3 regions of the Methyloversatilis sp. RAC08 genome follow, and region 1 is predicted to be linked to each of the others. Evidence: predicted binding sites of a transcription regulator. Region 1 holds the regulator's gene; each other region holds the start of a gene.
The links. Region 1 encodes sigma-54, which starts transcription at its own class of promoters, with help from an activator protein. Its sites were predicted from a motif close to TGGCACNNTTCCTGCT; they were not measured.

Region 1 (5,148 bases):
GAATCATCCGGCAAGACCACGCTGACGCTGCAGGTCATCGCCGAAATGCAGAAGATCGGCGGCACGGCGGCCTTCATCGACGCCGAACACGCACTCGACGTGCAGTACGCCGGCAAGCTTGGCGTAAATGTCAGCGACCTGCTGATTTCCCAGCCCGACACCGGCGAGCAGGCACTGGAAATCGTCGACATGCTGGTGCGTTCCGGCGGTGTGGACGTGATCGTCATCGACTCGGTCGCCGCGCTGACGCCGAAGGCCGAAATCGAGGGCGAAATGGGCGATTCGTTGCCCGGCCTGCAGGCCCGCCTGATGAGTCAGGCGCTGCGCAAGCTGACGGCGAGCATCAAGCGCACCAACACGATGGTCATCTTCATCAACCAGATCCGCATGAAGATCGGCGTCATGTTCGGCAATCCGGAAACCACCACCGGCGGCAATGCGCTGAAGTTCTATGCCTCGGTCCGCCTCGACATCCGCCGCATCGGCGCGATCAAGAAGGGCGAAGAGGTGATCGGCTCGGAAACCCGCGTCAAGGTGGTGAAGAACAAGGTTGCGCCGCCGTTCAAGCAGACCGAATTCGACATCCTGTACGGCGAGGGCATTTCGCGCGAAGGCGAAATCATCGAGCTGGGCGTGCTGCACAAATTCGTAGAAAAGTCGGGCGCCTGGTATTCCTACGGCACCGAGCGCATCGGCCAGGGCAAGGACAACGTGCGCGAGTTCCTGCGCGCCAATCCGGTCATGGCACGCGAGATCGAGAACAAGGTGCGCGTGGCCTGCGGCATGCCTGAAATGGGCGTCGTTGTGGCAGGACGGGAAGAGGCTGCGTGAGCGCAAGCCTGCGCGAGAAGGCCCTGCGCCTGCTCGCGCGGCGTGATCACAGTCGCGCTGAACTGGTGCGAAAACTGTCGGAGGACGGCAACCATGACGATATCGCAGCGCTGCTGACGCGTTTCGAGGAATGTGGCCTCGTTTCGGATGCACGTTTTGCGGAACAATTCGTGTCGTCACGTGCAACGCGCTTCGGTGCGCGTCGCCTGCAGCACGAACTGAAACTCCGTGGTGTGCCGGAAGATGACGCGGGTGCCGCGCTGGCCGCACTGGAACAGGATGAAACCGTCCGTGCACGTGCCGTATGGGCGCGCCGGTTCGATGCCGCACCGCAGGATGCGAAGGCCTGGGCACGGCAGGCGAGATTTCTTCAATCACGCGGTTTTTCCGCCGATAGCATACGCAAGGTACTGCGCGAACAACCCGACCAAGATGACTGAAAACCGGAGTGCCAGCCGGCTCAAGGTTGAGCGGCTGCGCAAGAAATACAAATCGCGCCCGGTCGTGAAGGATGTGTCCTTCGAGGTTGGCAGCGGCGAAGTGATCGGTCTGCTGGGCCCGAACGGTGCCGGCAAGACGACCTGTTTCTACATGATCGTCGGCCTGGTCACGGCCGACGGCGGCGAGATCCACCTTGATGGCGAGCGGCTGACGCACCTGCCGATACACCGGCGGGCGCACCAGGGCTTGTCCTATCTGCCGCAGGAGAACTCGGTATTCCGCAAGCTGGACGTCGAGGAGAACATCCTCGCCATCCTGGAACTGAACGAGAAGGATGCGCGGGTGCGAGCACAGCGGCTGGAAGAATTGCTGGCCGAACTGGGCATTGCCCACCTGCGCAAGAGTGCGGCCGTGGCGCTGTCGGGCGGCGAGCGGCGGCGTGTCGAGATCGCCCGCGCACTGGCCACGTCGCCGCGCTTCATCCTGCTCGACGAACCGTTCGCCGGTGTGGACCCGATTGCGGTGATCGACATCCAGAAAACCATCCGCTTCCTGAAGGAACGCGGCATCGGCGTTCTGATCACCGACCACAATGTGCGGGAAACGCTGGGCATCTGTGACCGGGCTTACATCATCAACGAAGGCGAGGTGCTGGCGAGCGGCCGGCCGGACGAAATCGTGTATAACGAAAGTGTCAGGAAGGTCTATCTGGGCGAGCATTTCCGCCTGTAGCCCGCCGAAATTTGCACACCATGAAGCAGTCGCTGCAACTCAAACTTTCCCAGCATCTTGCGCTGACACCGCAGCTGCAACAGTCGATCCGGCTATTGCAGCTGTCGACCATCGAATTCAATCAGGAAATCGAACGTTTCCTCGATGAGAACCCGATGCTCGAGCGTGACGAGCCGGATGCCACCGCCAGCTTCCAGCCGCCGCCCGAAAGCGTTGCCGAGGTGCGCGATGCGCCGCAGGAAAGCACCCAGGCCAGCGCCGACGAACGTGCCCCCGAGGGTACGGGCAGCGCCGACATGGACGAGTGGTCGGGCGAAGGCGGCAACTACGGTACGCGCAGCGGCGGCGACGATGACGATGGCGACTACCAGGACGTGCAGGCGGCCGGTACCTCGCTGAGGGACCACCTGTGCGGCCAGCTCGCCCTGTCGCAGATGAGCGAGCGCGACCGCTATCTGATCCGCCTGCTGATCGAAGCGCTTGACGATGACGGCTACCTGAACCAGGGCCTGGACGAACTGGTCGAGCTGCTGCCGGAAGAGGCCGACATCGACCTCGACGACCTGTCGATCGCGCTGCGCCAGTTGCAGAACTTCGACCCGCCCGGCGTGGCGGCGCGCGACCCGCGCGAATGCCTGCTGATGCAGCTCAACTTCCTGGCGACCGACGAAGTATCGACGCTTGCACGCGTCATCATCGATCAGCACATCGATCTGCTGGCTGCGCGTGATTTCGCCAAGATCCGGCGTGCGGTCGGCTGCGATGAAGAACTGCTGCGCGCCGCACAGAACCTGATCCGTTCGCTCAACCCCCGTCCGGGTGCCCAGTTCGCGCCGATCGATGCGCGCTACATCGTGCCCGACGTCGTGGTGCGCAAGGTGCGCGGCCAATGGACGGCGCTGCTCAATCCGGATGCCATGCCGCGTCTGCGGATCAACCGGCTGTATGCGGAAATCCTGCAGGGCCAGCGCGGCAGCGGTCTGTCCGGCCAGCTGCAGGAGGCCAAGTGGCTGATCAAGAATGTCCAGCAGCGCTTCGACACCATCCTGCGTGTCTCTCAGGCCATCGTCGAGCGCCAGCGCCAGTTCTTCGAATTCGGTGAGGTTGCGATGCGGCCGCTGACGCTGCGCGAGATCGCGGAGACGCTGGAACTGCATGAATCCACCATTTCTCGGGTGACGTCGCAGAAGTACATGGCGACGACACGCGGCCTGTTCGAACTGAAATATTTTTTCGGCAGCCATGTGGCAACCGAAAGCGGCGGGGCCTGCTCAGCCACCGCAATCCGCGCACTCATCCGCCAGTTGGTGGGTGCCGAGGATGCCAAGCGTCCGTTGTCGGACTCGCGCATCGCGGAAATACTGGGTCAGCAGGGCATCGTGGTTGCGCGGCGCACCATCGCCAAATACCGTGAATCGCTCAACATCCCGCCGGTCAGCGTGCGCAAGGCGATCTAGCGCGTTCAATGACGAACGCCCGGACCGTCCCGCATATTCCGTCCCGCAACGACAGGAGGCAGCATGAACCTCACCATCACCGGCCATCATCTTGAAGTGACGCAGCCGATCCGCGACTACATCGAGTCCAAGCTCGAACGCGTGATCCGCCATTTCGACCACGTAACAAGCGTTTCCGTGATTCTGACTGTCGAAAAGCTGCGACAGAAGGCGGAAGTCACTCTGCACGTGCGAGGCCGCGACATCTTCGTCGAAGCGGAAAGCGAAGACATGTATGCCACCCTCGACAACCTGATGGACAAACTCGATCGTCAGGTGCTCAAACACAAGGAAAAATCGAACGAGCACACGCGCGAGTCGGTCAAGCACCAAGCGGCAGAATGACACGATTGCCATCTGTCACGAGCGTATAATCCGACGTCTTGTTGCAGTGCAATCAACTTCACGGCGCGGTTTCCGATATCCGGTAATCGCGCCCGCCGCGTGTTCGGAGTAGCCCCTGACATGACGCTCATCGCCAAGCTGTTGCCCGTTTCGAATGTCTGTATCGGCCTTGAGGCCAGCAGCAAGAAACGTGTGTTCGAACAGGCCGGCCTGCTGTTCGAGAACCATCAGGGTATTGCCCGCAGCCAGGTGTTCGACAGCCTGTTCGCACGGGAAAAGCTCGGCTCCACCGGACTCGGTCAGGGCGTGGCGATTCCGCACGGCCGCATCAAGGGTCTGAAGGAAGCCATCGGCGGGTTTGTGCGGCTGGATACGCCGGTCGCCTTCGATGCGCCGGACGGCCGACCGGTCAATCTGCTGTTCGTGCTGCTGGTGCCCGAGCAGGCAACCGAGCTGCATCTGCAGATATTGTCCGAGCTGGCACAAATGTTTGCAGACAAGGCGTTCCGCGAACAGCTGCTTCAGGCAGCAGACGCCGCTGCCATCCACGCTCTATTCACCACCTGGCAACCGGTGCATGCGGAAGCTCAGCGTCGCGCGGCTGTTTGAGGACAATCGCGACCGTCTTCGCCTGCAGTGGCAGTGCGGCGACGGCAACACACTGATCGTTGCCGATCAGATCGGCCTGTCGCCCGCCGATCTCGTCGGGCATCTCAATACCATTCACACCCGGCGCATCCAGGTCATCGGCGTGCCGGAAATCCTGTGGGTTGAAAACGTCAGTCCGCGCAAGGTCGAGGACATCGTGGGTTCGCTGCTGGAAGCCCATCCGCCGGCCTTCATCGTCGCCGACGGCGCCCAGCCGCCGGCCGCCATACGCGCCGGCTGTGCGGAGCACGGCATTCCGCTGATCACCACGCAACGCAGTGCGGCATCGGTCATCGACCAGGTGCGCGCCTACCTCGCGCGCGAACTGGCCGACCAGACCACGCTGCACGGCGTATCGATGGATGTGCTTGGCATGGGCGTGCTGATCACCGGTGATTCGGGTGTCGGCAAGAGCGAACTTGCGCTCGAACTGATTTCGCGCGGGCACGGGCTGGTTGCCGACGACTGCGTGGAAATCTCGCGCATCGCGCCGACCGTACTCGAGGGGCGCTGCCCCGAATTGCTGAAGGACTTTCTCGAAGTTCGCGGGCTGGGCGTGCTGAATATCCGGACGGTATTCGGTGAAACTGCCTGTCGGCGCAAGATGAAGCTGCAGCTCGTCGTGCATCTGCAGAAGCAGGTAACCGGTCTGCCT
Region 2 (5,148 bases), 1.0 Mb from region 1:
CAAGCTGTGGCAGTACGAACATCGCCTGCCGGACGGCATCATGCCGTGTTGCGACGTGGTGAATCGCGGTGCAGCGGTGTACGACAATCTGGTCATTTTCAGCACGCTGGACGCGCAGCTCGTTGCGCTTGACCAGAACACCGGCAAGGTCGTGTGGAAGGAAAAGATCGACGACTATCAGGCCGGCTACTCGAGTACGGCTGCTCCGATCATTGCCAAGGGCCTGCTGCTGACGGGCATGTCCGGCGGTGAATTCGGCGTCGTCGGCCGCGTGGAAGCTCGCGATCCGAAGACCGGCAAGATGGTGTGGTCGCGCCCGACCGTAGAAGGTCACATGGGCTACAAGTACGACGCGGCAGGCAAGAAGATCGAAAACGGTATCAGCGGAACGACCAACGCAACCTGGCCTGGTGACCTTTGGAAGACCGGCGGTGCCTCGACCTGGATGGGCGGCAGCTACGATGCCAGGACGGGTCTGGCCTACTTCGGGACCGGCAATCCGGCACCGTGGAACAGCCATCTGCGCCCCGGCGACAATCTTTATTCGTGTTCGACGGTTGCGATTGATGTGGCTACCGGACAGATCAAATGGCACTTCCAGAATACGCCCAACGACGGCTGGGACTACGACGGTTCGAACGAATTCGTCACCTTCGACATGGGCGGCAAGCGCATGGGCGGCAAGGCTGACCGCAATGGCTTCTTCTACGTGCTGGACGCCAACACCGGCAAGTTCGAGCGCGGCTTCCCGTTCGTGAACAAGATCACCTGGGCCAAGGGTCTTGACGCCAACGGCAGGCCGATCTTCGATCCGGCCAACCGCCCCGGCGACCCGGCCAAGGGCGCCGACGGCAAGAAGGGCGAATCCGTTTTCTCGGCACCTTCCTTCCTCGGCGGCAAGAACCAGATGCCGATGGCCTATAGCCCGGATACCGGTCTGTTCTACGTGCCGGCCAACGAGTGGGGCATGGAAATCTGGAACGAACCGATCACCTACAAGAAGGGTGCGGCCTATCTGGGTGCCGGCTTCACGATCAAGACCATCGAGGACAAGTACATCGGCGCACTGCGCGCCGTGGATCCGAAGACCGGCAAGATCGTGTGGGAAGTCACCAACAACGCGCCGCTGTGGGGCGGTGCGATGACCACCAAGGGCGGCCTGGTGTTCTGGGGTACCCCGGAAGGCTTCCTGAAGGCGGCCGATGCAAAGACGGGCAAGGAAGTGTGGTCCTTCCAGACCGGAACCGGCATCGTCGCTCCCCCGATCACGTGGGAACAGGACGGCGAGCAGTACGTTGCGGTCGCTACCGGCTGGGGCGGCGCCGTGCCGCTGTGGGGTGGCGACGTCGCCAAGAAGGTGAACTACCTGAATCAGGGTGGTTCGATGTGGGTGTTCAAGCTGCACAAGTAATTCGCAGAATGGACCAATGCAGGCACGACGCTTGCATTGGTTCCTGTGCCGTGTCTGTTTCAGTGTTTTCAGGCACGGCAGCTCTTCAGCAGGACATGGCTCTTCAGCCGGCTCGCAAGGCCGGCTTTTTTTGCCCGTCTTTACCAGCCTGACCCGCCGATCAACCTTCCTTGAGCTTGCGGTAGAGGGTGGTGCGGCTGATGCCGAGTTCGCGTGCCGTCGCCGCGACGTTGCCGTCGTTGCGCGACAGCGATTCGCGGATTGCGCGCAGTGTCAGGCTGTCCAGATCGCATGCTGCCACGATGCCGACCGTGCCTTCGGGTGCCAGCGCACTGTCTGCAGGCTGATGATCCATCTCGTCGATGAAGTCGTCCGGCAGATGAGGCCGGCCGATCACGCCATCATCCGCCGCCATGACCCCTGCCGTGCGCAGCAGGTTGGCCAGTTGGCGCATGTTGCCCGGCCACGGATGGCGTTCGAACAGTTCAAGCACCTCGTCGTCGATGCTCAGGCCGCGCGGAATCGACGATTCGCTGTCGAGAATGCGCTGCACCAGCGCGCGCAGGTCACTGCGTTCGCGCAGCGGCGGCAACATGACGGTCAGACCGTTGAGCCGGTAGTAAAGGTCAGCGCGGAACATGCCCTGGGCGACCAGATCGCGCAGCTTGCGGTGGGTGGCGCAGATGATGGACAGGTCGACCGGTGTGGCGCGGCCACTGCCCAGCGGCACCACATTGCGTTCCTGCAGCACACGCAGCAGGCGCGCCTGCAGCGCGAGTGGCATGTCGCCGATTTCGTCCAGGAACAATGTGCCACCATCGGCCTGCATGATGCGTCCGGCGTAGCCCTTGCGCCGGGCGCCGGTGAACGCACCGTCTTCGTAGCCGAACAGTTCCGATTCGATCAGTCCATCCGGAATCGCCGCGCAATTGACCGCCACGAAGTTGTGGTCGCGGCGCGGGCCTTCGTCGTGGATGGCGCGCGCCAGCAGTTCCTTGCCGGTACCGGTCTCGCCCTGGATCAGCACCGGAATGTCACGGCCGAGCACACGCTTCACCTTGTCGACGACGGCGTTCATCTGCGCGTCACCGGTGCTCAGTCGCTCCAGGCCGCGATCGGCGTCGGCTGGCGGCCGCGGCGAAGTCCCTGCCGATGCGTCAGGGCGCGAAACATCCATGCTGAACACACGAGCCGGCGGGCGTGCCAGCACGCCCGGCCGCGGCCGGCCGAAAAGTGTTCGGCCACCGAACAGGCGCAGTTCGATGATGTCCGTGCCGCGCATCAGCGGGTCGTACAGCGCGCTCAGCGATTTGTCGAACATCGACGAAAAGCTGTGGTTCATCAGTTCGGCATGGCTGCGGCCGATCAGCCGGCAGGCGCTGCGGTTGGCTGACAGCACGCGGCCTTCCTGGTCGAACGCAAGCAGCGCCTCGAATACGGTGCCGATCAGTTCGTGCTGGACATGGCACTGCAGCAGAAAGCCTTCCGGAAAGGCGTGCGCAAACAGCTGGTTTTCGATCGTCTGAACAGCCAGATTGATCAGCGCCAGACTGTGATGAGACGGCGTACGCGAATCGCCGGTCACGTCGAGCACGCCCAGCATGCGGCTGCACGGATCGAAGATCGGCGACGCCGAGCAGCTCAGGAAGTGGTTGGCGGAAAAGAAGTGCTGCGAGCCATGCACCGATACCGGCGCCTGTTCGACCAGCGCAGTGCCGATGGCGTTGGTGCCCTTGCTTTCTTCCGACCACTCGACGCCGGGCGACAGCGCTACTTTCGACGCGCGGTCCAGAAAGCTCTGGTCACCGACCGAATGGATGATGAAGCCGGAGGCATTGGTCAGCACGATCATGCTGCCGGAGCGGGCGATCTGCGCGTACAGGCCGTTCATGACCGGTGCTGCGTGCTTGAGCAGGGATTCGTTGCGCTCACGCTCGGTCAGCAGGACGTCGCGGCGCGCACGCTCCACTTCCTTGCTGCAACTGTCGGCGTCGAGGCCGCGGCTGATGCAGCGACTCCACGACGTTTCGATCAGGGTAGGCAGCACACCAGCGGGCACTTCGCCCGCGCTGCGCATGATTTCGTGGGCCTGCGCACTGCGCACGCCTTCAGGCGTTGTCAAATCCATGCTCTCCTCCGAACCTTGAACCACGCGCGATGGCCGGTGATGCCGGCTCTGGCATGTGACGCGACGGGCAACGGATAGTGCCCTGCAAGCTGTTCATCCAAGATAGTAAGGCCTGAGCCGCCGCCGCACCTAGGGTCTGTTCGCATTTGATTCGTGAGTTACGCTGCCAGGGGCAAGCCGCAGGGTACGCAGTGCGTCTTGCTTCGCGATGCGCTGGCCGTACGCGTGATGTACGAATCAAATGCGAACAGACCCAGTGCGTACGCGCACCCATACTCCTGGGGCATCATGGTGACCGGCTGTATGCGCACCTGCCGCGCCACGCGTTGACTTCGGTGCGGCACGAGGAGGATATCGCCGCTCGGCAAGTACTCGAGTTTAACGTGGCACGCATCCTGCTCACTCGCTCGGGTCGCATATTGTGTTGCAGTAACGGATATTTACGGAGGAGTGATGAAAGCAGGTAACCGGATTTTGAAGGCAACGCTGGCCTGTACCGCGTTGATCACGTTGGGCGCGGCGACCACCATGCGCGTCGAGGCACACGGTGACGTGGTGCCGCAGTCGGTCGACGTCAGCGCGCTGAAGCCGCTCGGCGCGGAGTGGATGAAGGAAAACCCCTATCGGGGCGACAAGGAAGCCATCCGCATCGGTACCTCGGCCTACAACCAGAACTGCGCGCGTTGCCACGGACTGGAAGCCATCAGCGGCGGTATCGCACCGGATCTGCGGATGCTGCCGCTCGATGCCGAAAGCGACGACTACTACATCAATACGGTCCGCCGCGGACGCGTGCGCAACGGCGCCGTCTATATGCCGCCGTTCGAAGGCACGATGGCGCAGGAAGCCATGTGGGCCATCCGCAGCTATCTGGATACACGCTACGAACCATAGGCGCCAACGCAGCGCTTTCTGCGCCGCAACTGTCCAGTTGTCCAGAATCTGGACAACTGGACGCCTTGAACGCACCCGCCGCACTCAATCCCCACGCTGACCCACCGAAAGGCCTCCCGCGGGGAAAATCCGGGCGCTAAAATATGAAGCGGTTTTCATAGCCGGCGCACCCGTGCGTCGAACCACACAAAGATTCGCCCAGAATGTGGAGGAGCGACTGAACATGCAGAAATCACTACATATTGACCCGTTGAAATGCACCAGCTGCCTGCAGTGCGAAATGGCCTGTTCGTTCGAGAACTACGGGGTCTTCAACAACTCGCTGTCGCGCATCAAGGTGTTCGAGTTTCACCACACCGGCGCCAAGGTGCCCTACACCTGTACGCAGTGCGATGAAGCCTGGTGCATGCACGCCTGTCCGGTCGAGGCGATCAAGCTCGACAAGACCAATGGCGCCAAGGTCGTGCTCGAAGATGTCTGTGTAGGTTGCAAGGTATGCACGATTGCCTGTCCGTTCGGCACCGTGAATTACGTCGCAGAGACTGGCAAAGTGCAGAAGTGCGACCTGTGCGGTGGTGACCCGGCCTGTGCCGAAGCCTGTCCGACCGGTGCCATCACGTATGTCGATGCCAACTGGACAGGACTTGAGCGCATGCGCCAGTGGGCCGACAAGCTCGGCAACCCGTCTGCCTGACCACCGAAAGGGATACTGACA
Region 3 (5,148 bases), 640 kb from region 1:
GGATCAGCTGTTCGCGATCGGCCGTCAGGTCGGGCAGGCTGGTGTCGTAGTCGCGTTCGACGGCAACCTCGGGAAACTCGGATGCGATCAGCAGGCGCACGCGTTCCAGTACTTCGTGGATGCTGACCGTGGTCACCTGCATCGCGCGATGCGAATGCAGCAGACGGTTCATCAGGTCCTGCAGCCGGTCGGATTCATTGATGATGACCTGCGTGTATTCACGCAGTTCGGGCCGGTCGAGTTCGCGCTCCAGCAGTTGTGCGGCGCCACGGATACCGCCGAGCGGATTCTTGATTTCGTGCGCGAGATTGCGGATCAGCTCGCGGTTGGCCTGTTGCTGCTGCAGCACCTGCTCTTCGCGCGCGATGCGCAGCTGCTGGTCGATCGGGCGGAATTCCAGCAGGATGCGTGCGTCTTCCGCATGCACCGGCGACACCGTGCAGTCGAGCTGCAGCGATCCGCCGATCTGCCTATCCACCGACAGATTGTGACCGGTGTAGCTCCAGTTGTTGGCGAGCGCGTTGTCGAGCGCGGTATCAAGACCGTGCATCGGGCCGATCAGCCGGTCGCAGTGCTTGCCGTGCAGTTTCGCCAGACTGGCGGCGAACAGGTTTTCAGCCGCCGGATTCAGGTAGACGATGTGCCGCTCGGCATCGAGCAGCGCCACCGCGCTCGCGAGCAGCTCCAGTCCGCTGAAGCGTTCGGACCATTCGCGGGAGGGGTGGCGGGACGACCTGCCGGGCTTGGATGCAGTCATGACCGCGATCCACGCAAGAAGCGCGCCAGCATTGCCTGCCGATCCATCGGCAGGCCGGCGAGTGCCCTGCGGTCAGGGCAGCTTGGACAGCTCCTTGCGCAGCGCATCGACATTGCGTTCATGCAGAGCCACATTGTCCTTGAGCCCCTGTATCCGGTCGAGATACTTCTGATAGTTGCGCTCGTTGCCCAGACGGACCGCTTCACCCTCGGTCAGCGCCTTGCGCGCCTCTTCGAGACTGCCGGTTTCGGTCGCCAGTTCGGCTTCGAGGATGCGCCTGCGTTCGGTATCGCGCGCCTTCTGCTGGTCGTTGCTGACGCTCGGAAAACCACCGGGATTGGCGGCCGGCTTGGGCGTGGCAGCCGCCGGGCCCGGCACCGAACTGACCGGCACGTCGCTGGCCAGCACCTTGCATCCGCTGGCGCGCGATTTTTCGTTCGTGTAGGTGGTGTGGCCTTCGGCGTCGACGCACTTGTAGATTTCTGCCGTGGCGGGCGCAGCGGCAAGCAGGCTTGCCGCTGCAATCAGGATACGGTTCAGACCTTGTAGCATGTGGATCACCTGGGCGTTTCGGGTCAAAGCAGCGCGAGTGTAGGGCGCGCACTTGCGCAGTGACAATGAAAAAGGACGGCTAATTGCCGTCCTTTTCCTCAACGCTTCACATGCCGCGCGGGCTGACGCCACGCCGGCATGTGCTGATCGATGGCGATCAGAGGCTGTAGTACATCTCGAACTCGACCGGGTGGGTCGTCATGCGGGTGCGATTCACTTCGGTCATCTTCAGCTCGATATAGGCTGCGATGAAGTCTTCCGAGAACACGCCGCCCTTGGTCAGGAAGGCATGGTCTGCGGCGAGCGCATCGAGGGCTTCGTCGAGGCTGGCGCACACGGTCGGGATCAGCTTGTCCTCTTCCGGCGGCAGGTCGTACAGGTTCTTGTCGGCCGGTTCGCCCGGATGGATCTTGTTCTGCACGCCGTCCAGGCCCGCCATCATCAGCGCGGCGAAGCACAGGTACGGGTTGGCAAGCGGATCCGGGAAGCGTGTTTCGATGCGGCGTGCCTTGTCGGATGCCACGTGCGGAATGCGGATCGATGCCGAGCGATTGCGGGCCGAGTAGGCCAGCTTGACCGGTGCTTCGTAATGCGGCACCAGACGCTTGTACGAATTCGTACCCGGGTTGGTGATCGCATTCAGCGCCTTGGCGTGCTTGATGATGCCGCCGATGTAGTACAGGGCGAATTCGGACAGGCCGGCGTAGCCGTTGCCTGCGAACAGGTTCTTGCCGTCCTTCCAGATCGACTGGTGAACGTGCATGCCGGAGCCGTTGTCGCCGACGATGGGCTTGGGCATGAAGGTCGCGGTCTTGCCGTAGCTGTGGGCGACGTTGTGCACGATGTACTTCAGCGTCTGCGTCCAGTCAGCGCGGCGCACCAGCGTGTTGAAGCGGGTGCCGATCTCGTTCTGGCCGGCGGTCGCGACTTCGTGGTGATGCACTTCGACCGGGATGCCGACGGCTTCCAGTGCCAGCACCATGGCGGCGCGGATGTCATTGTGCGAATCGACCGGCGGAACCGGGAAGTAGCCGCCCTTGACGCCCGGACGGTGACCGGTGTTGCCGCTTTCGAACTTCTCGCCCGACGACCACGCGGCCTCTTCCGAGAAGATCTGCACGCGGCAGCCCGACATGTCGATGTTCCACTCGACGCTGTCGAAGATGAAGAATTCGGGTTCCGGGCCGAAGAAGGCGGTGTCGCCCAGGCCGGACGACTTCAGGAAGGCTTCGGCGCGCTTGGCGATGGAGCGCGGATCGCGGTCGTAGCCCTTGCCGTCGGACGGCTCGACCACGTCGCAGGTGATGACCATCGTGGTTTCGTCGAAGAACGGGTCGATGAAGGCGGTTTCCGGATCCGGCATCAGCAGCATGTCCGAAGCCTGGATACCCTTCCAGCCGGCAATCGACGAACCATCAAAAGCGTGGCCTTCGGTGAACTTGTCGGCGTCGAAGGCGCTGACCGGCACACCCACGTGCTGTTCCTTGCCACGGGTGTCGGTGAAACGGAAATCAACGAACTTGACCTCCTTCTCCTTGATGATGTCGAGTACCTGCTTCGCGGTCGTCATGATTTCTCCTACGATGGATGTATGGATGTTGCTCGGTCGGCTTGAACGGGGTAATTCCTGTTTTGGGCGAGTCTGGGGCACGTCGCAACCGTTCAGTCGCGGCGGCTGTCGCAGCGCTGACTAAAGCAGATCGCGTGCCACGCACCGGATTCCGCCCCGGGATTGTGCCACAGGCCGCATTGACGTCGGCGATGCGGGCAGCAGGCCCGAAAACTGCACCGATTTGATGCAGGCCTGTTTTTGACAGCACTATTTTGGTGCATACAGGCGTCGGCTGCAGCGGACGATATACTTCGATCACTTTTATTCGCCTGAACATCAGCCATGGCTACACTCGGACAGATACTCGGTCTCGCGCGGGAACGTGCGCAGCAGCTCCAACTGCCTTACGCCGGTGCCGTGACGCCGGCCGAAGCCCACGAATTGCTCAGACTTGCGCCGGGCGCGCGCATTGTCGATGTGCGCACGTCGGCCGAGTGGCAGTGGGTCGGCGAGGTACCGGATTCGGTGCAGATCGAATGGAATCATTCATCCGGCCAGCGCAACCCCGATTTCCTCACCCAGCTCAAGCACCAGGTCGATCCCGAAGCGCTGGTGATGTTCCTGTGCCGCAGCGGCGGGCGCTCGCACGGCGCCGCCGCGGCCGCAGCGGAAGCGGGCTACAGCAATGCCTACAACATCCTCGAAGGATTCGAGGGAGACATGGACGCCAACGGCCATCGCAACACCGTGGGTGGCTGGCGCAAGGCCGGCCTGCCGTGGAGCCAGACCTGAAGGACACCCGATGCAAGTCGCCAACATCACCTTTGACCGATTCAATGCGCTGGCCGACGATCAGGCGCAGTCGCGCATTCTCGCGGCGCGCGAAAAGCTCGGCCAGCGCGCAGTCATCCTCGGTCACCACTATCAACGTGCCGATGTCTATCGCCACGCCGACCTGACCGGCGATTCGCTTAAGCTGGCGCGGCTGGCCAGTCAGACCGATGCGGAATTCATCGTGTTCTGCGGCGTGCACTTCATGGCCGAAGTTGCGGACATCATGTCGCGCCCGGAACAGATCGCCATCCTGCCCGACCTGGCGGCAGGCTGTTCGATGGCCGACATGGCCAGCCTGGCCAAGGTGGAACGCTGCTGGCGCGAGCTGCGCGACATGACCGGCGACCCGGATGCGCTCATCACACCGGTGACCTACATCAATTCGGCGGCCGACCTGAAGGCCTTCTGCGGCGAGCACGGCGGCATCGTGTGCACCTCGTCGAACGCTGCCAGCATTCTCGAATGGTCGCTCGCGCGGCGCGAAAAGGTGCTGTTCTTCCCCGACCAGCACCTCGGGCGCTGGACAGGCTACAAGATGGGCATTCCGCTCGACGACATGGTGGTGTGGGACCCGGATCTGGAGAATGGCGGCCTGACGCGCGAGCAGGTGGCGAAGGCGAAAATCCTGCTGTGGAAGGGCCACTGTTCGGTGCACCAGATGTTCCAGCCGGCGCACATCCTGCGCTGGCGCAACCAGCATCCGGACGGCCTCGTCATCTCGCATCCGGAAAGTGCCCTCGAAGTGTGTCGCCAGTCGGATTACGTCGGTTCGACCGAATACATCCTGAAGACGGTCAAGGCGGGCGCGCCCGGCACGAAGTGGCTGGTCGGCACCGAACTCAACCTCGTGAATCGCCTGGCCGAGGAAGTGAAGCACGAGGGCAAGACCGTTCAGTTCATGGCACCCACCGTGTGCATGTGCTCGACCATGCAACGCATTGATCCGCAGCATCTGGCCTGGTGTCTGGAGAACCTCGCCGAAGGTCAGGTGGTGAACCGGATCAGCGTGCCGGAACACGAAGCCGTTCCAGCCAAACTCGCGCTCGACCGCATGCTCGCCGCCTCGCCCTGAGGACGGCTTCCACATGGACTGGATGCAGCGCTGGGAACTGGCCAGTTATGTCGTGACCGCGCTGGGCCTGCCCCTGGCGGTCATCACCTTCATCTACCAGCAGCGGCGCGAGCGCGACAACGAAGACGAAGAGGCGTACCAGATGCTGTCGGACGCCTACATCGACTTCCTGAAGATCGTGCTCGCCAATCCGGACCTGCCGCTGCGCGAAACGGCTGCGCCGCAGCACCTCAGCGACGAGCAGGAACGGCGCATGCACATCATCTACCAGATGCTCATTTCGCTGTTCGAGCGCGCCTATCTGGTCGCCTGGACTGACGAAACCGAAGGGCTGGCCGCACGCCGCTGGGCGTCATGGGACGACTACATGCGCGAATGGCT

Region 2: a site for sigma-54 is predicted at 3,924-3,939, ahead of pedF (cytochrome c-550 PedF). Genes of this name have one in related genera too.
Region 3: a site for sigma-54 is predicted at 3,004-3,019, ahead of glnA (type I glutamate--ammonia ligase). Genes of this name have one in related genera too.

What each region holds. Positions count from the first base shown of each region.
Region 1 covers NZ_CP016448.1:1,721,836-1,726,983, reverse strand. The annotation lists gene recA (recombinase RecA) at 1-831, shown strand, start outside; gene recX (recombination regulator RecX) at 828-1,271, shown strand; gene lptB (LPS export ABC transporter ATP-binding protein) at 1,264-2,004, shown strand; gene BSY238_RS07985 (RNA polymerase factor sigma-54) at 2,025-3,461, shown strand; gene hpf (ribosome hibernation-promoting factor, HPF/YfiA family) at 3,525-3,845, shown strand; gene ptsN (PTS IIA-like nitrogen regulatory protein PtsN) at 3,966-4,454, shown strand; gene hprK (HPr(Ser) kinase/phosphatase) at 4,423-5,148, shown strand, end outside.
Region 2 covers NZ_CP016448.1:673,749-678,896, reverse strand. The annotation lists gene BSY238_RS03060 (PQQ-dependent methanol/ethanol family dehydrogenase) at 1-1,411, shown strand, start outside; gene BSY238_RS03055 (sigma-54-dependent Fis family transcriptional regulator) at 1,572-3,539, opposite strand; gene pedF (cytochrome c-550 PedF) at 3,993-4,433, shown strand; gene BSY238_RS03045 (4Fe-4S dicluster domain-containing protein) at 4,657-5,127, shown strand; gene BSY238_RS03040 (aldehyde ferredoxin oxidoreductase family protein) at 5,148-5,148, shown strand, end outside.
Region 3 covers NZ_CP016448.1:1,084,898-1,090,045, forward strand. The annotation lists gene glnL (nitrogen regulation protein NR(II)) at 1-757, opposite strand, end outside; gene BSY238_RS04945 (DUF4124 domain-containing protein) at 830-1,309, opposite strand; gene glnA (type I glutamate--ammonia ligase) at 1,467-2,879, opposite strand; gene BSY238_RS04955 (rhodanese-like domain-containing protein) at 3,204-3,653, shown strand; gene nadA (quinolinate synthase NadA) at 3,664-4,767, shown strand; gene BSY238_RS04965 (hypothetical protein) at 4,781-5,148, shown strand, end outside.